Regions from separate parts of the Roseibium sp. LAB1 genome, predicted to be linked through region 1. Evidence: predicted binding sites of a transcription regulator. Region 1 holds the regulator's gene; each other region holds the start of a gene.
The links. The regulator PhoB, encoded in region 1, activates phosphate uptake and scavenging genes when phosphate is short. The targets are predictions, from matches to a motif close to TGTCATNNANCTGTCAT.

Region 1 (6,010 bases):
AAGATCACCTCACTTCTCGAACTCGATCCGCTGACCAGGAAGCGCAATGCCGCGGAAGCCCGTTTCAAGCTCTATGGCATCATCGCCATCGGCATTGGCCTGTTCTTCCTCGTCGCGCTTCTGTGGGCAATCCTTTCCAACGGTCTTGGCGCCTTCAGCCAGACCTTTCTGAAGGTGGATGTCCCACTCAATCAGCAGCAGATTACCGAAGCGGAAAAATCGGTGGTCAAGACCTCCAAATACCGCGCCATCATCGACGACGCCTTTGCCAGGGAACTCGCCGGTGCCAACATCACCACGGACATGTCGGCGAAAGACCTGCAGAAGCTGTTCTCGTCAGGCGCCGCCGCGACGGTTCGTGACTACGTTCTCGCCAATCCGGACAAGATCGGTTCGACCGTCACCTTCGAGCTGATTGCCTCCTCCCGTGTCGACGGTTACCTGAAGGGCCGCGTCAAGCGGGAAGATCTTGCCGAAGACAAGAACCTGGATGCAGCACATCTGGATCTGGCAGACCAGATGCAGTCTGCCGGCATTCTGGAGAAGCGCTTCAACTGGGCCTTCATCACCGGCACCGATGCTTCTGATAGCCGTCCGGAGCAGGCCGGCATCGGGGCGTCCATGATCGGGTCACTGTTCATGATGCTGGTGGTGCTGTTCCTGTCACTGCCGATCGGCGTCGCCGCTTCCATCTATCTGGAAGAATTCGCTCCGCAGAACAAATTCACTGATCTCATCGAGGTGAACATTTCCAACCTCGCCGCGGTCCCATCCATCGTGTTCGGTATTCTTGGCCTGGCGGTGTTCATCCAGTTCATGCATCTGCCGCAGTCCGCACCGCTCGTCGGTGGTCTGGTGCTGACGCTGATGACACTGCCGACGATCATCATCTCCACGCGCGCCTCGCTGAAGGCGGTTCCGCCGAGCATCCGCGATGCGGCCCTCGGGATCGGCGCCTCCAAGATGCAGTCGATTTTCCACCACGTGCTGCCGCTGGCCATGCCGGGCATTCTGACCGGAACGATCATCGGTCTGGCGCAGGCCCTCGGGGAAACAGCTCCGCTGCTGCTGATCGGGATGGTCGGCTTCATCGCCTCGAACTTCCCCGATGGCGTGGCTGCCGGTTTCTTTTCTCCGAACTCGGCCATGCCGGCCCAGATCTACGAATGGGCGAAACGCGCCGATCCGGCATTCTATGAGCGCGCATGGGGCGGGATCATCGTGCTGCTGGTCTTCCTCATGACCATGAACATTATCGCGATCATCCTGCGCCGCAGGTTTGAGCGCCGCTGGTAAGGATTGCTCCGATGAACGAGATGCCGAATTTTGAACAGGCGAAAACCATGACCGAAAGCAAAATTTCCGCGAACAAGGTGCAGGTCTATTATGGCGATACCCACGCCATCAAGGACGTGGACATTGAAATCCAGCCGCGCTCCGTAACGGCCTTCATCGGCCCGTCCGGATGTGGCAAGTCGACCTTCCTGCGCACGCTCAATCGCATGAACGACACCATCGACATCTGCCGTGTCGAAGGCTCGATCAAGATCGATGGCGAGAATATCTACGATCCCAAGGTCGATCCGGTGCAGCTGCGCGCAAAGGTCGGCATGGTGTTCCAGAAGCCGAACCCGTTTCCGAAGTCGATCTACGACAACATCGCCTACGGTCCGCGGATCCACGGCCTGTCCCGCAGCAAGGCCGAGCTGGATGAAATCGTAGCGTCCAGCCTGCAGAAGGCCGGCCTTTGGGAAGAAGTGAAAAACCGTCTGGACGAGCCGGGCACCGGCATGTCGGGCGGACAGCAGCAGCGTCTTTGCATCGCCCGTGCGATTGCCGTGAGCCCGGAAGTGATCCTGATGGACGAACCGTGCTCGGCGCTTGACCCCATCGCGACGGCGAAGGTGGAAGAGCTGATCGACGAACTGCGTGAAAACTTCACCATCGTGATCGTGACCCACTCGATGCAGCAGGCTGCCCGTGTGTCTCAGCGTACCGCGTTCTTCCACCTTGGTGTTCTGGTGGAGGAAGGTCTGACGGAGGACATCTTTACCAACCCGAAGGACAAGCGTACGCAGGACTACATTACGGGCCGCTTTGGCTAAGCATTTTTTAGGTTTCTGAAGGGGACACAGGATGTCTGAACATACAGTCACGGCTTACGATGACGAACTGACGGCCATGGCCGGCAAGGTCGCAGAAATGGGCGGTATTGCCGAGAAAGCTTTCGCCGATGCGGTCTCTGCGCTGGTGTCGCAGGATCTGGAGCTTGCCAAGGCGACGATCAAGGGCGACGTCCGTCTGGACAGTCTTTACAACGAACTTGAAGTGAAGCTGATCGAGCTGATCGTCCGCCGCCAGCCGATGGGGCAGGACCTGCGCGAAATCACCGCTGCCACGCGCATTGCCAACGACCTGGAACGTGTCGGCGATCTTGCCAAGAACGTGGCAAAGCGGGTGATCGCCATCGACAGCGACCTGCAGAACAAGAAGCTCGCGATCGGTGTCGAACACATGACCGAGCTGGCATTGTCCCAGCTCAAGCAGGTCCTGGATGCCTACGCCCGCAAGGATGCGGAAGCCGCGCGCAGGGTTCAGGAAGCCGATGCCGAGGTCGATGCGATCTATACGTCCATCTTCCGCGAACTCCTGACCTACATGATGGAAGATCCGCGCGTCATCACCCAGTGCGTCCACCTGCTGTTCTGCGCCAAGAACATCGAGCGCATCGGCGACCACGCGACCAACATCGCCGAGAACGTCTATTACATGGTCACTGGCGAACGTCTGCCGGAAGACCGGGCAAAGGTAGACGAAACAGGCGCGGTCTGACCGCTCACGTTCGACGGATTTGCAAAAAAGTCTAAACGGCCGGCGCTCGGGCGCCGGTTGCGGTAATTGGAGCGAGATGTATGCCGAAGGTGCTCATCGTTGAAGACGAAGAACCGCTCAGCCTTCTTTTGAGATACAATTTGGAAGCGGAAGGGTACTCGGTCGAGTCCTGTGTCCGGGGTGACGAGGCGGAAATCCGCCTGCGGGAAAGCCTGCCGGATCTGTTGTTGCTCGACTGGATGCTGCCGGGCCTGTCCGGAATTGAACTGTGTCGCCGTCTCAGGGCGCGCGAGGATACCGAACGCCTGCCGGTCATCATGCTGACGGCGCGCGGCGAGGAAGCGGAGCGTATCCGTGGCCTGTCGACCGGTGCCGATGATTATGTGGTCAAGCCTTTCTCGGTGCCCGAACTGATGGCCCGTGTGCGCGCCATCCTGCGGCGGGCGAGCCCGGAAGTGGTGTCCACCATGCTGCGATCCGGGGATATCGAACTGGATCGCGAAACCCACCGGGTTCGCCGCAGCGCCAAGGAAATCCACCTGGGGCCGACCGAATTCCGCCTTCTGGAGTTCCTGATGACGTCGCCCGGCCGTGTCTTTTCCCGCGAGCAACTGCTCGATGGGGTCTGGGGCCATGACGTCTATGTGGACGAACGCACTGTCGACGTGCACGTCGGCCGGTTGCGCAAGGCTTTGAACAAGGGCAAGGCGAAGGACCCGATCCGTACCGTTCGCGGCGCCGGTTATGCTTTCAACGACCAGTTCACTTCAGCAACCGCCTGAGCACCTAATGCGGAATAAGCAATAAGGAGCCCGCTTTCGAGCGGGCTTTTTGCGCTTCAGGATGTTTGCCTTTTGGCGAGCCGACGGTGCGTTAGAGAATTGACCAAGAGCCTTGTCATCTCAGGATGAGATCCGGCATTGATGCCGCTGGAAGGGCTGTGCAACCCTCCGTGTGAAAGCCTAAACAAAAAAACCCGCCAGAACGGCGGGCTTTTCATGAGCTGGGTTTGCCTGGAGGCTATCAGCCTGCCTGGGCCATCGTCTTGCGATCGCGTCGACGGTCGGCGACCGGCTGATAGGCAATCTTGCAGTGATGGACACAATAGGGGACGCCGGCGTCGGACTGGCGGCCGCAGAAATAGAAGTCGTCGGTTGCCGGATCGCCAATCGGCCATTTGCAGGTCCGCTCGGTCAGCGTCAGGATTGTGGCCCGTTGCGAGATCGGCACCAGTTCGGCAATCGGTTCCACGCGCGGCTTGGCTTCCACCACAGGCGCCGGCGAAATGTCGGCTTTCAGGGCCGTTGCGCCAATTGACTGAGGATGAGACGTGACAGGTTTCTTCGGCGCGGCACCCGTCGCAGGCGCGGCCGAGCGCGGCCGGCGAGGCTTCGCGCTTGACGAAGTGGACTTGGCACGGCCGGACAAACCAAGACGGTGCACCTTGCCGATCACGGCGTTACGGGTGACGCCACCCAGTTCGCCTGCAATCTGGCTCGCGCTCAAGCCGTCGCCCCAAAGCTTTTTGAGAAGCTCAACCCGTTCGTTTGTCCAACTCATCGCCGCACCCTTTAGTTCGACCGACCTGCGGCCATTAACCCCGTGTTAAGCATGCACATGCACGCCTAATGCTGGCAGATCTAGTGCCTCTTGTTGATTTGCCTCACGAGATCTCGTGTCTGATTGCTGAGAGGTTACAATAACGTTAATTTGTCAGGCAACCGCCGGACCCAAACCAGTTGGGGATGAAACGACTTTTCCCCAATTATGGCGAGGTCATTGAGAATTTTACGAAATCTGCCTTCCGTGACATCTGAAATGTGTTGTGCGGCATTTCCATTGACAGCGCATGGTACCGGCAGTGTATAAGAAAGCCGCTACGTGCCGCCTCATCGGGGCGGCACGTTGCGTTTTGGCCCTTCGGCATCTTTTCAAGGTGACGGCCCGGCGTCGAGGCGACGCTGGGACAGCAAGGGCGTTTAAGGGAGACAAACGAGGTTATGTCCGCGACTGCACTATTCGGAAATTACGCAAGATCGAACCTGTCTTTCGATCATGGGGAAGGTGTCTGGCTGGTAACGACTGACGGCCGACGATTCCTCGATTGCGGTTCCGGCATCGCGGTCAACGCACTCGGTCATGCCCATCCGCATCTGGTCAAGGCATTGCAGGATCAGGCCGCCAAGCTATGGCATACGTCCAACCTGCACCAGATCCCCGATGGCGAGCGGCTGGCGCAGCGCCTGTGCGCGGCTACCTTCGCCGACAAGGTGCTGTTCGTGAATTCCGGCGCCGAGGCGATGGAAGCCGCGATCAAATGCGCGCGCCGCTATCATTATGACAATGGCAATCCCGAACGGTTCCACATCGTTACCTTCGAAGGCGCCTTCCATGGCCGGACCATCGCGACCATCGCGGCTGGCGGCCAGGCAAAATATCTTGAGGGTTTCGGTCCGAAGGCTCCCGGTTTCGACCAGGTGCCGGCTGGTGATCTGGACGCGTTGAAAGACGCCGTCGGCCCTCATACGGCGGCCATCGCCATCGAACCCGTTCAGGGCGAGGGCGGTATTCGTGAGATCCCGGCCGACTTCCTGCGCGCGCTGCGCAAGATCTGCGACGACAACGGCATTCTGCTGATCTTCGACGAGATCCAGACCGGCGTCGGACGGACCGGCAAGCTGTTCGCTCACCAGTGGGCGGGCGTTGAGCCGGACCTGATGGCGATTGCCAAGGGGATCGGCGGCGGTTTCCCGATGGGCGCATGCCTTGCAACCGAGGAAACGGCGGCAGCCCTTTCTCCCGGAACGCATGGCACCACTTTTGGCGGCAATCCGCTGGCAATGGCGGTTGGCAATGCGGTGCTGGACGTGGTGCTGGAAGACGGTTTCCTGGAAAGCGTGCGGCAGAAGGGGCTGAGTTTCAAGCAGAAGCTGGCCGGGCTCGTGGACAGCCATCCGGACGTGCTGGCGGAAGTGCGCGGCAATGGCCTGATGCTCGGTCTGAAATGCGTGGTGCCGGTAGCCGATTACGTTCTTGCGGCCCGTGAAGCGGGTCTCTTGGCAGTGCCTGCCGGCGATAACGTGGTGCGCATCATGCCGCCACTGACCATGAGCGAAGATGAAATTTCCACTGCCGTCGAGCGCCTGGATCAGGCAGCTGTTGCGGTGGAAGCTAAATT
Region 2 (6,010 bases), on a different contig from region 1:
TTGCGGCGCTGCTGAAGACGGAGGCGCCCGACGCCACCCTTCAAAGTGTCCCCATGCTGCGCGGGCGCATTGTCACGCTGAACGGTATTGCCGCTGACAAGTTCGTGCCCGCCAGGGAAGGATCCGGCTGGGTGCTGCGCGGCGACCGCGGCATAACCTATGACGCCAAGCTGCCGAAGAACTCCAAACTGGAAGAAGGCTCCTGGTGGCCGGAGGATTATACCGGCATTCCGCTTGTGTCCTTCGATGAAGAGGCTGCCACCGATCTCGGCCTCAAGATCGGCGACCAGATCACCGTCAATGTGCTCGGCCGGGAAATCACGGCGGAAATTGCCAATACGCGCACGGTGGAATGGCAGACCCTAGCGATCAATTTCGTGATGGTGTTCTCGCCCAATACCTTCGCAGGTGCCCCGCACGCCCACCTGATGACACTCGGCTGGGACAGGGACGTGTCCGAGGACACTGAACTTGCCCTTTTGAAAACCGTCTCGAACGCCTTCCCGACAGTGACTGCCATCCGGGTGAAAGACGCGATCTCGCAGGTCAATGATCTGGTGGCACAGCTTGCCTGGGCCATCCGCGGTGCAAGTTCGATCACGCTGATCGCCAGCGTGCTTGTTCTGGCAGGCGCGCTTGCAGCCGGACATCGCAGCCGGATCTACGATGCCGTCATCCTGAAGACGATTGGGGCGACACGGGCACGTCTGATCTTCGCCTATGCACTTGAATACGCCATCCTGGGCCTTGCAACGGCGGTTTTCGCCCTGCTGGCAGGCGGGGTCGCCGCCTGGTACGTGATAACGCGGATCATGGACGGATCGTTCGTGATGATGCCGGTGACGGCTGCAGGGGCTGCCCTGATCGCGCTGGTGCTGACCGTCGGCTTCGGTCTCGTCGGCACCTGGCGGGTGCTGGGCGAAAAACCTGCGCCTGTCTTGCGGAACCTGTAGCGCTTGCTGCGGTCATGGAACCGCGGGAAACGAGACTCGAGCCCTTCAACGCGGACCGGACCAAGGAACGTTCAACCGGCTCCGGCTGCAGCCCTGGCCTGGCTGGCTATTTCCGCCGGTTTCGCTGACGTCCGGACACTAGTTCCAACGAATAATTGCCGACGTCCGATCTATTGTGATCGGGCGTCCACAGGACTTGGCACACTTCGTTCCGGAAAAAATCACGATATACAACCAAATCGCGACGAACTTCAGCTCCACACAACTTGCATACCGAATTGATCTTGGCTATCCGGTTCGGGTCCAGGCAGTTTGTTAAAAAGGGGCCATTCCATGTTCAAGTTTCTCCCGAATATTCGTTTGAAGACCATTGCCGGGGCCGCAGCCCTGTCCGCGGTTGCCGTCATGGCATTCGCCCCTGCCGCATCGGCAGAAAGCCCGTTTCACACCGGCGTCTGGCAGCTGAACACGCCGGAAGGTCCGCGCGGCCTCGTCGTCAGTGACTGGCTCGTGTTTGAAAACGGCCTGCCGAAGCGCTGGCTCTATCGCCGGGCCGGCACCAACGACGCCAACCAGTTCGACTTCTTCACCCGTTCCATGAATGATTCCGGTTATACGCCGGTCGGCATCCGGGTGTACCGCACCGGCGACAATGCAATGAAGTACACGCTGGCACCCAAGGGCAAGGATCCGGTCGAAGTGTCCGCCGTGCGTCTTTCCATTCCGAATTTCGAGAATTCCTGCCTTTCCGTTGAGAAAAAGGGCAAACGTTTCTTCGGCAACTGGGTCGGCACTGAAGGCTCCAAACTGAAAAAACTGAATGTCTCCAAAAACCGGCTGACCATCGATGGCGAAGCCCGCAAGGTAGCGATCGCGGAAGTTCGCGTCGGCCGCATGGGCATCACCGAAAACGGTAAGCCGCTCGCATTCCTCACCGACGCCGGCGGCGACTATGCGGTTCTGCAGTGGTTCAAGCCCCCTGTGACCGTCGAGCAGATGCAGGATCCGGAAAAGGAAATTCTGGACTTCGCATCGGAAGAAATCGTTCGCAACCCCGGCGGCGACTGCGATCGGCAGATCAAATCCCGTCTGAAAGCCATGAAATAATCCGGCGGAATCTCAGTCCGTTTTTAAGGATAGGTTCAAATAAACTGTCCTGAGCGCAAAGATTACGAAATTTTCATCGGATTCGACTTGTGCTCGGGATAGGGTTTTCCCATATGTTGAGGGAGTTGTGTTGCATGCGCGATTGCATGCGCACGTCTATCTAGAAGGGGATTCATACGACCATGTCGACCTATGACCGTCAATCTCAAGGCGCGTATACCGTCGCCGGCGCACGCGCCGAGGCCGGCATCGATCAGGGCCTGCGTGCCTACATGCTGGGCGTCTACAACTACATGACCATCGGCCTTGCGCTGACCGGCTTTCTTGCGCTGGCAACGGTCATGCTTGCAACGACCACCGACCCGAACTCTGCCGTCGCCAGCCTCGGCAATGGCCGCATGCTCACCCAGCTGGGTGTTGCCATCTACGGCAGCCCGCTGAAATGGGTAGTCATGCTCGCACCGCTCGGGATGGTGTTCTGGCTGTCTTTCCGCATTCAGTCCATGAGTGCCGGCGCAGCGCGGACCCTTTTCCTGGTCTATGCATCCGTAATGGGTATTTCCCTGTCCTCGATCTTCCTGGTCTACACTCCGGGTTCGATCGCTCAGGTCTTCTTCATCACCGCCGGCACCTTCGGCGCGCTGAGCCTGTTCGGCTACACCACGAAGAAGGATCTGTCCGGCTGGGGCTCGTTCCTGTTCATCGGCCTGATCGGTATCGTGATCGCGTCGCTGGTCAACATCTTCATGGCATCTTCCGCCCTGCAGTTCGCCATCTCCGTGATCGGCGTCCTGGTGTTCGCCGGCCTGACCGCCTACGACACCCAGCAGATCAAGGAAATGTACTACGAAGGCGACAGCGGTGAAGTCGCAACGAAGAAGTCCGTGATGGGCGCTCTGCGTCTGTACCTCGACTTCATCAACCTGTTCATCATGCTGCTGCAGCTGTTCGGCAACCGCGACTAAGCGCAGTCTCTTGAACAAACGGAAAAGCCCGGCTCTGCCGGGCTTTTTTGTTGCCATCCGTCAGCGCCGGATGCCTGCCCGGACGGCAGCGGACCCAACACTCCCGAACTGGAGGCCGGGGCGCGTCTTCTCAAGGCAATGGATTGGAAACAGTTGGCTCCCTGTTCCGGGCACCGCTCTGTCTGTGCTGGACAGGGTTGAGCTGGGCAAGGGGCGACCACCTGAAGATCGTCAGCGTGCTAGCACCCGGCCACCAGGAATTTTCACAGAGAGGCCCGCTCTCAGGAGAGCGCAGGGCAGGCCGGCCCGGTCTTCAGAGAGCACGTCGTGAGGCTTCTCGGGCTGCGTTTCAGGCGTCGACCACCCGCAGGTGTTTCTTCTTCTCCAGAACCCTCAGCACCTGCGCCAGGTCGTGACCCCGCTTCAGGATCATGCCCCCGGCCGCAACCACCGCATAGGCGCCCTGGCGACGAGCCAGCTTAGGATCCTTCTCGATCCGGTAAAGAGGCATTTCGGAAGATCTGCGGAACACGGAGAAAATCGCCCGGTCCTTCAGCAGGTCGATGGCATAATCCCGCCACTCGCCATCGGCAACCATGCGCCCGTAGAGCCGCAGGATGACATCGAGTTCACGCCTGTTGAAAGCAACAATGGGTTTGGGAGTGGGAGCCGGGTGATGTTGCGGCGGCGGACCTGCACCCGCGCCTCGCTGAAACGCGCTGTCGTCGGCTTCGCTCATTCCGCCTCCATTCCGCTCGCGGTTTCGCAGCAGACAGGCAATCGCCAAGAGATTCGCCAGGGCAATTGCTGTCACCTTAAAGTCATGATGCGTCGTCTTGGACCATTCTGGCAAGCCCGCAACGTCAGAATGACGGACTGAGGCCCGGACCGAGGGTAATTTTGCCAATAAGTTTGCTGGAAAGAAGTGCAAAATCGAACGTTACGGCACTTTGCCAAGAAAGAATGCAAAAATTTCCTTGATTTTGCCGCATTCCAGCCCTTGGCCAGCCATTTTACCCACCCATATTAAGATCATACCCTGATGGGTATGGCCCGTAGAAGCCGCGGAATGCATTAGCCCCCCAGCCCCCCGGGGTTTTTACTGGCCAACCAGATTTAGTGAGTCAAACATCAGGGCAACTGAAGGGCCGGCATTATGCCGGCCCTTTTCATTTGTGAGGTGGCCTGTCTTTCTGCTTGCAAGCTACTTCATGAAATCGCGCAGGAACGACAGGAACCTTGCATCGGTTCCGTGGGCGACATTGACCCGCATCGCCGGTCGTTGCCGAGCCTCCCTGTTCGGATAGAAGACCGAGCCCGGCGCAATGAAGATGCTCTGCTTGCTGGCCGCAGCACACAGCTCCCTTTCGTCGACCTCCTCGGGAAACTCCACCCAGAGATAGAAACCGGGAATGGAGCATTCGCGCACGGAAAGCCCGATCGCCTCCAGTGTCCCGAAGGACGCTTTGTAGGCATCCTCCACCCGGCTCTTCAGGCGTCGCAGATGCCTCAGATAATGCCCGGCCTGGATCAGGTTGAACACGAACCGTTCGACATGATCTGAAGAATTGACCAGCGTGAGCATCTTGATATCGGCAAGCTGCCGGATGATGTCCGGATTTCCCGCCACATAGCCACACCGGAGACTGGCGGACAGGGTCTTGGAAAACGTGCCGAGATAAAGAACCCGCTCCAACTGGTCCAGGGCCGCCAACCGTGGAAGCGTGGCCGGAAGAATGTCGGCAAGCGCATCGTTTTCAACCAGGAGAAACCCCCAGCGCTCGGCAAGCTGCATCAACCCGAACGACCGCGACGGAGACAGCGAGCCTCCGGTCGGATTATGGCCGTGGGACTGGGTGACAAACATTTTCGGCCGGTGAAGGGCAAGTTTGGCGGTCAGATCTTCCAGGTCCGGTCCGTCCCGGTCACGGCGGATACCGACAATCTGCACCTTGGCGAAGGTCAGCTTGGAGAAGAGCGGATAGTAACCCGGTTCATCGACAAAAACCGTATCACCGGGCTCGGTCAGATGACGGACGATCAGATCCAGTCCGTGATTGACGCCGTGTGTCAGCAGGAGGCCCTGTGGATCGGCCGGGATGGACCGCTCAAGCAGCTGCATCCTCAGCCGGTCCCGCAACGGGCCATATCCCCACGAACTGCCGTAGCCAAATTCGATTGCATCGGGAAACGGCGTCTTTGCATTGGCGAAATGGCGGCGCAGTTCCGCACCTTCCATCCAGGAGGGCGGCGGGCGCCCGTCTCCCGGACGGACCTCGTAGTGCTGTTCCAGTTGCTCGCGCAGCAGCGACATGCCGTCAACAGCCGCCGTGACATGAGGGGCCGGCGGGGTCTTGGAAGCAGGCCCGACCTGTGACATGTAGTAGCCGGAGCCGGCTCGGGCCTCCAGAAGCCCCCGGGCGACCAGCCGGTCGTAAGCCTCCGCCATCGTGTTTTTCGAGACGCCGTTCTCACGCGCAGCCTGACGAATGGAAGGCAAGCGTTCGAAGGTCTTATATGCCCCCGCCTCCAGCATCAACGCGACCTTTTCCACGATCTGGTCGACGCGAGACAGTTTCCGCCCGCTACCTGTCACCCTCATTGTCCCTCAATTTCGACTGGGACAGTACAGCCTATAAATCCAACAACTGTCCCTTGATTGTCCCAATCATTTTTATGACAGTTTGCCCCATTACGCCAGCAAATGGCAATTTCCTTGGGAGGGAAAAATGACCAAAGTTAGTAGACGCAGCCTGCTTGCAGGTGCAGCCGTTGGCGGCACCGCCCTCGCGGCACCGATTTCAGCCAAGGCGCAGGATGCCGTCGAGTGGCGCATGCAGGCTCTTTGGGACGCCGGCACCACTCCTTTCGAATTCGAGAAGAAATTCGTCGAGCGCGTCAGCGAACTGACCGACGGCAATTTCAAGATCACGCTGTTTTCCGCCGGCCAGCTTGTGCCCGCCAACCAGGCATTCGATGCCGTTC
Region 3 (6,010 bases), on a different contig from region 1:
TCCGACGCTGTGATGCGGATCGGGTCGTTGGCGCGGTCGCCCACGTCCGCGTCGGTCTCGGACCTGGCGCGGATATAAGTGCCGATACCGCCGAACCACAGCAGGTCGACTTCCATCTTCAAGATGGCGGTCATGACTTCCTGCGGGGTTGCGCTGCCCTTGTTCAGGTTGAGCAGGGACTGCATTTCCGGTGATAGCGGAATGGACTTCAGCTGGCGCGAGAAGATGCCGCCACCCTTGGAAATCAGGTCGGTGTTGTAGTCCTTCCAGGACGAGCGGCCGAGGTCGAACATCCGCTTGCGCTCTTCCCAGGTCTTTGCCGGGTCCGGATCCGGATCGATGAAGATGTCGCGGTGATCGAAGGCCGCGATCAGTCTGGTTGCCTTCGACAGCAACATGCCGTTGCCGAAGACGTCGCCGGACATGTCGCCGACACCGGCCGCCGTGAAGGGCTGGGTCTGGATGTCCCGGTTCATCTCGCGGAAGTGCCGCTTGACCGCCTCCCAGGCGCCGCGTGCGGTGATGCCCATCTTCTTGTGGTCGTAGCCGGCCGACCCGCCGGACGCGAAGGCATCGCCCAGCCAGAAGTGCCTTCCTTCCGAAATGCCGTTGGCCGTATCGGAGAAGGTCGCCGTGCCCTTGTCGGCTGCCACCACCAGATAGGGGTCGTCACCGTCGTAGCGCTGCACGCGCTCCGGCGGCAGAAGTTTGTCCTCGTCCAGGTTGTCGGTCACATCCAGAAGGGCGTTGATGAAGATCTTGTAGCTTTCGGTGCCTTCCTTGAACCAGGCATCGCGATCGCTCATCGGCGGCAGGTTCTTGGGTACGAAACCGCCCTTGGCACCGACCGGGACGATCACCGCGTTCTTCACCTGCTGTGCCTTCACCAGGCCGAGCACTTCGGTGCGGAAGTCCTGCGGGCGGTCGGACCAGCGCAGGCCGCCACGGGCAACCATGCCGAAACGCAGGTGCACACCTTCCACCCGGGGGCTGTAGACGAAGATTTCCCGGAACGGACGCGGTTGAGGCAGGTCGTCGATCTGGCGGCTGTCGATCTTGAAGGCGAAGGTCGGCTTGGGCTGACCCTTCTTGTCGAGCTGGTAGAAATTGGTGCGCAGGATGGATTCGATCGTGTTCTGGAACCGGCGCAGGATGCGGTCGTCATCAAGGCTGGCGACCTCTTCCAGATCGGCCGTCAATTCGCCTTCCAGCCGTTCGGTGCCGAGATCCCGGTCCTTTTCGGTGACATCCGGGTTGAAGCGCAGGTGAAACAGTTCCACCAGCTTGGCCGCGACCTTCGGATAGTTGTTGAGCGTGGACCACATGTAGTCTTCGGAAAAGCGGATGCCGGCTTGGCGCAGATACCGCGACAGGGCGCGGATCACCGCCACGTCGCGCCAGGCGAGATCCGCCGTCAGCACCAGGCGGTTATAACCGTCGTCTTCCGCAAGCGAGGTCCAGACCGCCATGAACATGCTTTCCAGCCGTGACTGCAGCTGGTTGGCGAAGACGATGTCCTCGCCGCTGCGCGATTCCAGCGTCATCTCATGGAGATAGGACAGGGGCGCATCTGCGGGCGTAATGCGGTAGGTCCGCTCGTTGATGACCCGGAAGCCCATGTTTTCCAGCAGCGGCACGCGTGCGGACAGCGGGATCGGCGAACCGCGGTGATAGACCTTAAGCGACAGGCGGTTGTCCCTTGTGCCTGCCTGCCGGTGGAAGGTTATCGTGGTGTCGCTCTTGCCGGTCAAGGTTTCCAGCTGGACGATGTCGAACAGCGCGGACTGGGCGTTGTAGACTTCCTTGTAGCCACCATGAAACGACAGGGCGTAGCGGTCGGCCAGCTTGCGGGCCTGGGCGGGCGCGAATTCATCCTTGAGCGCATCACGCACGCTGTCGGACCAGGTGCGCACCATGTCGGCAACGGCGGCTTCCAGCTCTTCCTGCTGTGGCTTCGGCGTTTCGCCGCGATCGCGTCCTATGATGTAGTGGACGCGCGCAAGCGGTCCTTCGGGATAGGTGACATACCAGGCCGAGACGCGGCCTTCATAGACCGACGCCAGATAGGTGCCCACATTCAGGCGCACTTCGGTCGAGTAACGGTCACGCGGGACGAAGACCAGGATGGAGACATAACGGTCGAATTTGTCCGGGCGTGACAGCACGCGGATGCGCGGACGCTCGTCCAGCTGAAGGATTGCGATGGAAAAGTCGAACAGGCGCTCGCGCTCGATCTGGAACAGCTCATCCCGCGGGAAGGCTTCCAGGACGTTCCGCAGGGCTCGGCCGGAGTGGCTCTCCGACCCGTAACCGGCCCGGGCCAGAACACTCGCAACCTTGCGGCGCAGGAACGGAATGGTGCTGGTCGGCTCGGTGTAGGCGGTCGAGGCGAAAAGGCCGACAATGCGCAGTTCACCGTTCATGTTGCCGTCGTCGTCATAGAGCTTGGCGCCGACGTAATCCATGTGCACCCGCCGGTGCACGGTGCTTTTCACGTTGGCCTTGGCAATGATCAGCGGTTCGGGCTTCTTGAGAAACTCGCGGATCTCCGGCGTGATCTGCACGAACTCCGTACCGCGGCGGAGCACACGTACGTCCGGATCGGACAAGAGACCGAGGCCTGTGCCTTCATGAGGCGACAACTCGCCTTCCTCGACACCGCCTTCGAACATGTATTCGCGCATGCCGAGGAAAATGAAGTTGTCGTTCTCCATCCACTCCAGGAAGTGGATAGCTTCCCACAGTTCGTCGCTGCTGCCGGGAATTTGCGTGGTCTTGTAGGTATCGATGGCTTCCGCAAGACGTTCCTGCATCGGCTTGAAGTCGGACACCACGGCACGAACATCGGTCAGAACCGTGTCGAGCCGCGCCTTGAGAGTGGCGCGTGCCTCGGGCGAATCGAGCCGGGTCACATGGATATGGATCAGGCTTTCCTGCCGGTCGGTCCGCTTCGGTGGCTTCTTGCGGGCGGTGGCCGATGTCAGCTTGCCGTTGTCGTCCCGTTCCACGATGAAGATCGGGTGCAGGACCAGATGCACCTCGATCTTGCTTTCCTGCAGCTCGTCCATGACGGAATCGACAAGGAACGGCATGTTGTCATTGACGATCTCGATAATCGAGACGCCCTTGACCTTGCTGCCCTGGGCCTTGAACGCCGGGTCGGCGATGCTGACGCGGTGTGTGCCGAGTTCATGGTTCTGGAAATCCTGCCAGGCATCACGGGCAAAGCCTATCAGCTCTTCCGCGGTGTAAGCTACGAGGTCTTCCGCTGCGCCCCGGTCATAAAAGGCGCGGGAAAACTCGGCGAGAGCCGGATCTTCCTGATTCAAGGTTGCTTGGACCGCGTCGATGAGTTTCAGTTTCTCGACGTCGTGTTTGTCCGGCATTTTCCATCCCCTTAGGCGATCTTATGGTTTGGCTCTGTCGCTGGCTCGTTCTAAGACTTAAGTTCATATTTCAGCGACATAAACGGTTTCATGACGGGAGGACCAAATTGTCAAGTAAAGTCACGGCCTTGCAAATCGATTCAAATGTAACATTGAGTGAAAAGACACAGGCTTATTTCGAACTATGCCATGAGAAGCTGGGGCTCGTACCCAACGTGCTCAAGGCATATGCCTTCGATGAAACGAAGCTGCGCGCCTTCACCGACATGTACAACGACCTCATGCTGGGCGAGTGTGCGCTCTCCAAGCTTGAGAGGGAGATGATTGCCGTTGCGGTATCCGCGGTCAACCGCTGTTTTTATTGCCTGACGGCCCATGGAGCCGCGGTGCGCGAGCTTTCAGGAGACCCGGTGCTGGGTGAACTGATGGTGATGAACTACCGGGTCGCGGATCTTTCGCCCCGGCAGCGGGCGATGCTGGACTTCGCCGTCAAGCTGACGGAAAAGCCGGCAGAAATCGTGGAAAGTGACCGGCAGGCCCTGCGGGATGTCGGTTTCACGGATCGCGACATCTGGGATATCGCCTCGGTGACGGGCTTTTTCAACATGTCCAACCGGGTGGCGGCGGCGTCCGACATGCGGCCGAATGATGAGTATCACTCAAGAGCCCGTTGAGATCACGGAGTGGCGCGCGGCGGTGACAAGCCGCGCGATTGGGTGTATGACGCTTGCGATTTTGCACCGATCGGCCTGACGGCGTTCGTGCCTTGCGGTTCGAAAGTCAGGGCGATCTTGAGAGGGAGAGGAGCGGGCGATGGTTGCGCGCGTGTTTATCGATGGTGAAGCCGGTACGACGGGTCTGCAGATCCGCGAGCGCCTTGCCATGCGCCGCGACCTTGAGCTGATCTCCATTCCGGATGAAAGCCGGAAGGATCCGGCGGCGCGGGCCGACTTCCTGAACAAGGCCGATATCGCCATCCTGTGTCTGCCGGATGCGGCGGCCAAGGAAAGCGTGGCCCTGATCGAGAACGACACCACCCGCGTGATCGATGCGTCCAGCGCTCACCGCGTTGCCGAGGACTGGGCCTATGGCTTTGCCGAAATGGACCTGGACCAGGCCGACATCATCGCCGCGGCCATGCGTGTCGCCAATCCGGGCTGCTGGCCGCAGGGCCTGATCGCCGCGGTCCGTCCGCTGATTGCCGCGGAGCTGCTGCCTTCGGACTTCAACCTGACTTATTTCGGCATTTCCGGGTATTCCGGTGGTGGCAAGGGCATGATTGCCGATTATGAAGCCGCTGGCGCCAGCGCCAATTCCTTTGCGCCCTATGCACTCGGCTTCAATCACAAGCACCTGCCGGAAATGACCGAATACGGCCTGCTTGACGCCGCGCCGCTGTTCACCCCGACGGTCGGCGACTTCTACAAGGGCATGCTGACTGTGGTGCCTCTCAACCTGGCGGGACTGGCAACCGTTCCGACCGGCGAGCAACTGCATGCGGCAATTGCCGATCATTTCGCGTCCGCGCCTGGCGGTTTCGTCGAGGTTGCGCCGCTGGAGGCGCTCGAAAAATCCGACAGCCTCAACCCCCAGGCGCTCAACGACACCAACAAGCTGCATCTGCATGTCTTTGCGAATGACGCCAGGGCGCAGGCCGCGATTGTTGCGGTCTACGACAACCTGGGCAAGGGCGCGTCCGGCGCGGCCGTCCAGAACCTTAATCTGATGCTCGGTGTCGACCAGACCACCAGCCTTGCTGCGTGAGCGGGCATCCGTTTTCAGGCCTTTCAGGAGAGAAGAAGAATGGAAAAATTTGAGACCCTGACCGGTGTCGCGGCACCGTTGCCGATCGTGAACATCGACACGGACATGATCATTCCGAAGCAGTTCCTGAAGACGATCAAGCGCACCGGTCTCGGCACCGCGCTGTTCCATGAAATGCGCACCAACGACGACGGTTCGGAGAACGAGAGCTTCGTTCTCAACAAGGCCGCCTATCGCAATGCCAAAATTCTGATCGCCGGCGACAATTTCGGCTGCGGCTCCTCTCGCGAGCACGCACCGTGGGCCCTTCTGGATTTCGGCATCCGCTGCGTGATCTCCACGTCGTTCGCCGACATCTTCTACAACAACTGCTTTAAGAACGGCATTCTGCCGATCCAGGTTTCCGAAGACGAGCTGGACACGCTGATGCATGCGGCAGAGCGCGGCGCCAATTTCACGCTGACCATCGATCTGGAAAACCAGGAGATCAAGGGTCTGGAAAGCGGCGACATCGCATTCAAGATCGACAGCTTCCGCAAGCATTGCCTGGTCAACGGCCTCGACGACATCGGCCTGACCATGGCCAAGGCGGCAGACATCGACACCTTCGAAGGCAAGATGGGCAACGATCGCCCCTGGGTCTGACCCGGACTGCAACGTCTTTTGAAAGGCCGGGTCTCGCGACCCGGCTTTTTTCGTTGTGAGGGCCCTGGCGGGATTGAATGGGGATAGGGTTGACACCCGACAGGGCGGATGACAGCTAAATCACTCTAGTGTCATCCCAGGGCCCGACCATGGGATCCATGCCGATCGCTCCCGCCTACTGATGAGCCATGCCGTAGGGGACGATCGCGGCATGG
Region 4 (6,010 bases), on a different contig from region 1:
CGGAGCCGACCAGCTTGCCACGCAGGTAGGACGACAGCTGGTCGATGGCCATGATTGTTATGAACAGAAGCACGAAGATCGCGGCGGTTTCATCGCCCGCGCCCTTGCCCCAACCGATGGTACGGCGCAGCTCCTGGCCGATACCGCCGGCTCCGACGAAGCCGAGAATGGCCGACGCACGCACGTTGATTTCCAGCCGCAGCAGGAAATAGCTGAGATAGTTGGGCGCGACCTGAGGCAACACGGCAAACCGGATGCGCTGCAGCCAGCTTGCTCCGCAGGCCGACAGCCCCTCGATGGGTTTGCGGTCGATGTTCTCGTTCACTTCGGAGAAGAGTTTTCCGAGCGCTCCGGCGGTATGAAAGGCAACGGCGATCATGGCCGGTACCGGGCTGGAGCCGAGAACGAAGATCAGGAACAGGGCAATGATCAGTTCGGGAAAGGCGCGCGTGATGTCCATGATCCGGCGAACGACCGGGATCAGTGGTCCCCAGCTATCGACATTGCGCGTGGAGGCCATGGCCAGCACCACCGCCATCGCGCCGCCCAGGAGGGTCGCGACCGCGGCAATGTTCAAGGTTTCCAGCATGGCCGGAACGAACTGCAGCACCAGCGAGAAAAAGGCCGGACCGGCGTCAAAGGCTTCAACGACGATCTCGCCCGGGTAGTCGAAAAACTTGGACAGGCCCTGAATGAACCCGCCGGAGTTCATGGCATTGGATTTCGAATATCCGGAGACCAGAACCGCGACGACCAGCAGCAGCCCTATCATTGAATAGAGCTGGCGGCGTTTTCGCATGGACAGGATTTCCTGTTCGAGTGCGGCAACAGCCATTATGTGAGACCTCTACTTGATGCTCGGTTCATCTCGATGCTCAGTTCATCCGGAACGGATTGGCATTGCTGGATGAACCCGGTCGAAACATGTCTTTCCTGCGCAGGCAGGGATCCGGTGGTCACCGGGACCTGGCCAGTTCGACTGGTAGCCCGGTAAGCACTGGATTCCGGCCTTTCGCGTTACGTCAGGTGGAATGACACGTCCGGTCGCCGGAGTTCAGAAAAACGCGGACCGGAGACCGGCCCGCGCTGTTTTTCGAACGTCCGATTATTCGCTCTTTGCCTTGCGGGCAGCGACGATGGATTCGTAAGCTTCATGGGTGATCGGCTCAAAGCCGCGGGCTTCACCGGCCATGACACCGTAGGCGCATTCCTGGTCTTCCTTGACGAGGTTCGCCATCAGTTCGGTCATCTTCGCCTTGATGTCGTCCGGCAGTTTCTTGGACAGAACAACCGGGCCTTCCGGGATCACCGGCGAACGCCAGATTTCCTTGATCTCGGTCATGTCGACCAGACCGGCGTCGGTTGCCTTGCGCAGGGCACCGGAGTTGTAGCCGTCTTCCCATTCGCCAAGGCCGTCAGCCCAGGTCACGCCACCTGCGATGTCGCCGTTGAACACGGCAACGATTGTCTGCTCGTGACCGCCAGTGAAGACGACGTCGGAGAAATACTCGCCCGGCTTCATGGAGTAGCCGAGTTTCGGGATTTCGATGGACGGGATCAGGTAGCCGGAGGTGGAGTTCGGATCACCAAAGCCGAAGGTCTTGCCCTTCATGTCTTCAAGGGAGTTGATCTCGCTGTCGACGCGGGCAAAGCCGATGGAATAGTAGCCATAGCTGCCGTCGTTGTTGACCTTGACCAGAACCGGTTCAACGGCTTCCGGGTCGGTCAGGAAGACTTTCGCGTAGCCGGAAGCACCGAGCCAGGCCATGTCCAGGTTGCCACCGAGCAAGCCTTCGATAACGCCGTTGTAGTCTGCCGGAGCAAACAGTTTGGTCGGAACGCCGAGCAGTTCCTCGGTCTTTTCGCGCAGGCATTCGTTGGCACGCAGACGGTCGGAAGCGTTTTCGCCGCCGAGCAGGCCGATACGGAATTCCGTGATTTCCGCTGCACCGGCAACAGAAGCGTTCAGGGCAATCATGCTGACGGCAGCAAGCGCAGCAACTTTAGAAACGAGTTTCATTTGGGACACTCCCCGAGAGTTCTCAATTGTTGATGACGTTAAGCGGGTGCACAGCCGGATCAGACCGCTGCTGCCGCCGGGGTCATCGCACCGGCGGATTCTCTGGAACCGGACTTGCCGGCATCGATGGCGGTGGATGTCGCAGCCTCGTTGAAGCTTTCGTCCGCGCCGTAGATCTCGCGGGCGACAGATGTGGTCAGCGCTTCCGGTGCCCCGTCGAAGACGAGGAAACCGTCGCGCATGCCAATCACCCGGTCGCAATAGGTCCGGGCGGTGTCGAGCGTGTGCAGGTTGCAGATGACGATCTTGTTGTCGCGCTCGTGAATTTCGCGCAGCGCATCCATGACGATCTTGGCATTCATCGGATCGAGCGAGGCAATCGGCTCGTCCGCCAGGATCATGTGCGGGTCCTGCATCAGCGCGCGGGCGATGGCTACGCGCTGCTGCTGACCGCCGGACAGTTCCTCGGCACGCTTGGTTGCTTCCTGGGCGATGCCCAGCCTGTCGAGCGCACCAAGTGCGGAATTGACGTCGTCCGGGCTGAAGATGTTGAAGAGGCTCTTCAAGGTGCCGTGGCCATTGAGCCGGCCAAGCATCACGTTGGTAACCACATCCAGACGCGGAACCAGATTGAATTGCTGGAATACCATGGCGCAATCGCGCTGCCAGCGGCGCATCATGCCGCCCTTCAGGCCGAGAATGTCCCGGCTTTCGAACAGGATCTGGCCGGAGCTTGCGGGCGTCAGCCGGTTGATCATGCGCAGCAGGGTGGACTTGCCTGCGCCGGATCGGCCGATGATCCCGACCATTTGCGGTTTTTCGATATTAAAGCTTACTTTGTTGACCGCGGTCCGAGACCCGAAGGTCTTGGTGACTTCCTGAAATTGAATCACGCGTCAGCCCTGTCCGTTGTGTTCTTCGTGCTGCGCGACAAGAGCCACCGGACCGTTACAGAAAAATGACAGTCATTTGTCGGGAGGGCCAAAATTTTATGACATATCAATGACATCGAGGCCTGGACCGAGGACAGGACGACCATGGCCGGCAGGAATTCCGCAGCGCTCTCAGCGCTTTCCGTCACCCGTCGGCAAAGCTGCTGCCTGACAAATATTCCTTCGGAAATCGGCGCTCGGAAAAAGGTCGGCCCCCACCGATTGGCGTTTTCCCCGAAGTTGACGCATGCAAAAAAAGCCAAGTCAGTCATGCCAGTGTCATCAAAGCGTCACGACCGGCACGGGCAAGACGGCTACAAGCCGGTTCCACACCCCATTTTCTTCAACGCATGGAGACCCTATGTCCGCCCCGACCCAGAAGCCTTCCCTGACCGAAGCCCCGAACATACATCCTGAGGCAAAGGTACTGAACTGTGACCTCGGTATCTGGACCGAGGTTGGCGCTCGCACGGAAATGCGTGAAAGCAGCATGGGGGACTATTCCTATATCGTGCAGGAAGGCGATGTCGTGTGGTCGACCATCGGCAAGTTCTGTTCGATAGCCCGGCGCGTGCGCATCAACCCGGGCAACCACGCGACCTGGCGGGCCTCCCAGCACCACTTCACCTACCGTGCCGCTGCCTATGACCTCGGCGAGGACGACGCCGACTTCTTCCAGTGGCGCAAGGACGACTGGGTCACCATCGGTCATGACGTGTGGATCGGCCACAATGTCACGGTGCTTGCCGGCGTGACCATCGGCACCGGGGCCATTGTTGCGGCCGGGGCCGTCGTTTCAAAGGATGTCTCGCCTTACACCGTCGTAGGCGGCGTGGCCGCCCGGGAAATCAAACGACGCTTCACCGAACAGCAAGAACAGGCCCTGATCGATATTTCCTGGTGGGACTGGAGCCACGACCAGCTGAAGCAGCGCCTTCCCGATTTTCGCAAGTTGTCGATCGACGCGTTTATCGAGAAATACCGCTGATCCCGGCGAGTGCACGGCGGTTCGGCGCCGTGCTGCTGTTTCCTGCTGCACAAGGAGGCAAGGACGCGTTACACTTGGCACATGCAAACAGAAACCGCCGTTCTTGAAAGCAGTCTGGGCCCGTCGCTGCGGCGCTGGCGCGTGTTGAACCGGGTCAAGCAGGAGGCCCTGGCTATTGAACTCGGTGTCTCGCAGACGCGGATTTCACGCTGGGAAAGCGGCAAGACACAGCCGGATGACAGTGACAGGACGAAGATCACCCGCTTGCTGAGGGCGCGCCCGCAGAGCGCTGCCGACAAGGCCCTGCTCGATCTGGTGTCGCAGTCCTCTGTTCCCGTTCATCTGGTTTGCGACCTGACACACAGACTGTTGGCCATGTCCGGCCCTCGCGCAAAAGAGTGGCATGCCCCCGTAAGCGAGTTTCTCAACCGGCCCCTGTGGCGTTTTGCGTCCGAAGGCATCCGGGCAACAGAGAACAGGCTGACAGACTACGGCTGGTTCGAACCAGACGCCCCGGACATTGTCTACCGAACGGAACATGTAGACTTTCCGGAAATGACCATCCCGGAGAGCACCATCCGGATTTCGCGCCTGCCTCTGTCCGACGGGCGGTTCGCCCGCCTGGTCCGCGAAGAACAGGCTGCCGCATAATTTATGCAGCCGCTCGCACGGCATTGCTGTCAGCCCTAGTCTGGCGGCCATGACACAGAAAACCCCTCCCCTCGACCTTCCCGCGATCGATCCGGCCCGCCTGACCGGGCTGCTGGATTTCCTGCAGGCTGCCGAGCAGCTGAAGGACACGCTTCGATCGGGAACGACAACCGGTGGCAGACCGGAAAGCACGGCCGAACACAGCTGGCGGCTGGCCCTGATGGTTGTGCTTTTCCAGACCGAGCTCGCACATGTTGATGTTCTGAAACTCCTGAAGCTGACACTGGTGCATGATCTGGGCGAAGCCATTTCCGGAGATATCCCCGCGCCGCTCCAGAAACCCGGGGACGACCGGCAGGAGCGGGAAAGGCGGGACTTCCTGACCTTGTGCACGCCGCTGCCGACGGATGTGGCTGAAGAACTGCTTTCCCTTTGGGATGAATATGCAGCCGCCCAGACAACAGAATCCCAGATAGCCAAGGCGTACGACAAACTGGAAACCATGCTTCAGCACGTCCTGATGCCGAGACAGGACGTCCCATTTTATGAATTCAACCTCGGCTACGGCCGCGAGCGCACCGACTGCTGCGCCCTGACGCGCCAAATCCGCGAGAGGGTCGACGGATTGACCCGTTCCAAGATGGCAGACGCTGGGCGGGAAATCGCCTGATCCCACCGAGATCGCCGTTCGAGAAAACCACGCTCCTTGGCAAACAGTCTCCGGACGCGGTCAGACAGTTTCTTATTTGTGGTGATTGGGTTTACCATTCCGGGTGTGCCGTTCAGACACTGCCGGAGGAACCAGCATGTATACGATCCTGCCCCGCAGCCAGGGCGCCGTTCTCGGGGTCGAGATTTCCGGAAAGGTCGATATCGATCAGGAAAAAGGCCTGATCGCCAAGGCCGAAGAGATGATTGAGGACCAGGGCAAGATCAGCGTTCTGGTCGTTCTTGGCGATCATGTCGGCGTATCGTTCGAAGCCGCCAAGGCGGACATCAGGTGGGTGCTGGCCAACATGCAGCATCTCAGCAAGATCGCCATCGTGACGGACAGCAAATTGCTTGCCGCCCTTGTTGCTATCGATGCCACGTTCGCCAAGATGGTCGGCATTCAGGAAAAACACTTCGACCGGGACGAAATCGACATCGCCTGGCACTGGATCGAAAGCCCTGCCTGAAGCCGCCCGGGAGGAGCCCTTCCCGGCAATGATAGCGGCGGTCAGCTCATATGAGGCCGGGCATACAAATTGGGCTTGGCAAATCACTTTCGGTGTTCAGGCGTCAGCAAGCTGTTCGTCGCTCAGGAAAGCAACCTGGTTCACCTTGCCGTCCCTGACTTCGATCATCTGTCCCTGGGGGACTTCCATCCAGCAACCGCGGGCTTCGTCCAGCGGTTCGGACACGACCATGACACCGTCG

Region 2: ACYQ54_RS19935 (DUF2794 domain-containing protein) is a predicted target of PhoB. The motif match lies at 3,834-3,850, and genes of this name have one in related genera.
Region 3: ACYQ54_RS19280 (NAD-glutamate dehydrogenase) is a predicted target of PhoB. The motif match lies at 3,466-3,482, and genes of this name have one in related genera.
Region 4: ACYQ54_RS26335 (DapH/DapD/GlmU-related protein) is a predicted target of PhoB. The motif match lies at 3,230-3,246, and genes of this name have one in related genera.

What each region holds. Positions count from the first base shown of each region.
Region 1 covers NZ_BAAGIB010000002.1:814,668-820,677, reverse strand. Annotated here, with positions in the region: gene pstA (phosphate ABC transporter permease PstA) at 1-1,296, shown strand, start outside; gene pstB (phosphate ABC transporter ATP-binding protein PstB) at 1,308-2,105, shown strand; gene phoU (phosphate signaling complex protein PhoU) at 2,137-2,832, shown strand; gene phoB (phosphate regulon transcriptional regulator PhoB) at 2,913-3,614, shown strand; gene ACYQ54_RS13675 (GcrA family cell cycle regulator) at 3,856-4,392, opposite strand; gene ACYQ54_RS13670 (acetylornithine transaminase) at 4,833-6,010, shown strand, end outside.
Region 2 covers NZ_BAAGIB010000003.1:414,379-420,388, reverse strand. Annotated here, with positions in the region: gene ACYQ54_RS19950 (ABC transporter permease) at 1-953, shown strand, start outside; gene ACYQ54_RS19945 (hypothetical protein) at 1,287-2,060, shown strand; gene ACYQ54_RS19940 (Bax inhibitor-1/YccA family protein) at 2,243-3,025, shown strand; gene ACYQ54_RS19935 (DUF2794 domain-containing protein) at 3,375-3,764, opposite strand; gene ACYQ54_RS19930 (aminotransferase-like domain-containing protein) at 4,230-5,627, opposite strand; gene dctP (TRAP transporter substrate-binding protein DctP) at 5,755-6,010, shown strand, end outside.
Region 3 covers NZ_BAAGIB010000003.1:289,398-295,407, forward strand. Annotated here, with positions in the region: gene ACYQ54_RS19280 (NAD-glutamate dehydrogenase) at 1-3,386, opposite strand, end outside; gene ACYQ54_RS19285 (peroxidase-related enzyme) at 3,494-4,060, shown strand; gene argC (N-acetyl-gamma-glutamyl-phosphate reductase) at 4,200-5,150, shown strand; gene leuD (3-isopropylmalate dehydratase small subunit) at 5,190-5,795, shown strand; gene ACYQ54_RS19300 (hypothetical protein) at 5,971-6,010, opposite strand, start outside.
Region 4 covers NZ_BAAGIB010000007.1:13,850-19,859, forward strand. Annotated here, with positions in the region: gene phnE (phosphonate ABC transporter, permease protein PhnE) at 1-835, opposite strand, end outside; gene phnD (phosphonate ABC transporter substrate-binding protein) at 1,106-2,020, opposite strand; gene phnC (phosphonate ABC transporter ATP-binding protein) at 2,080-2,913, opposite strand; gene ACYQ54_RS26335 (DapH/DapD/GlmU-related protein) at 3,314-3,940, shown strand; gene ACYQ54_RS26340 (helix-turn-helix domain-containing protein) at 4,022-4,591, shown strand; gene ACYQ54_RS26345 (HD domain-containing protein) at 4,641-5,261, shown strand; gene ACYQ54_RS26350 (SpoIIAA family protein) at 5,398-5,769, shown strand; gene ACYQ54_RS26355 (class II glutamine amidotransferase) at 5,866-6,010, opposite strand, start outside.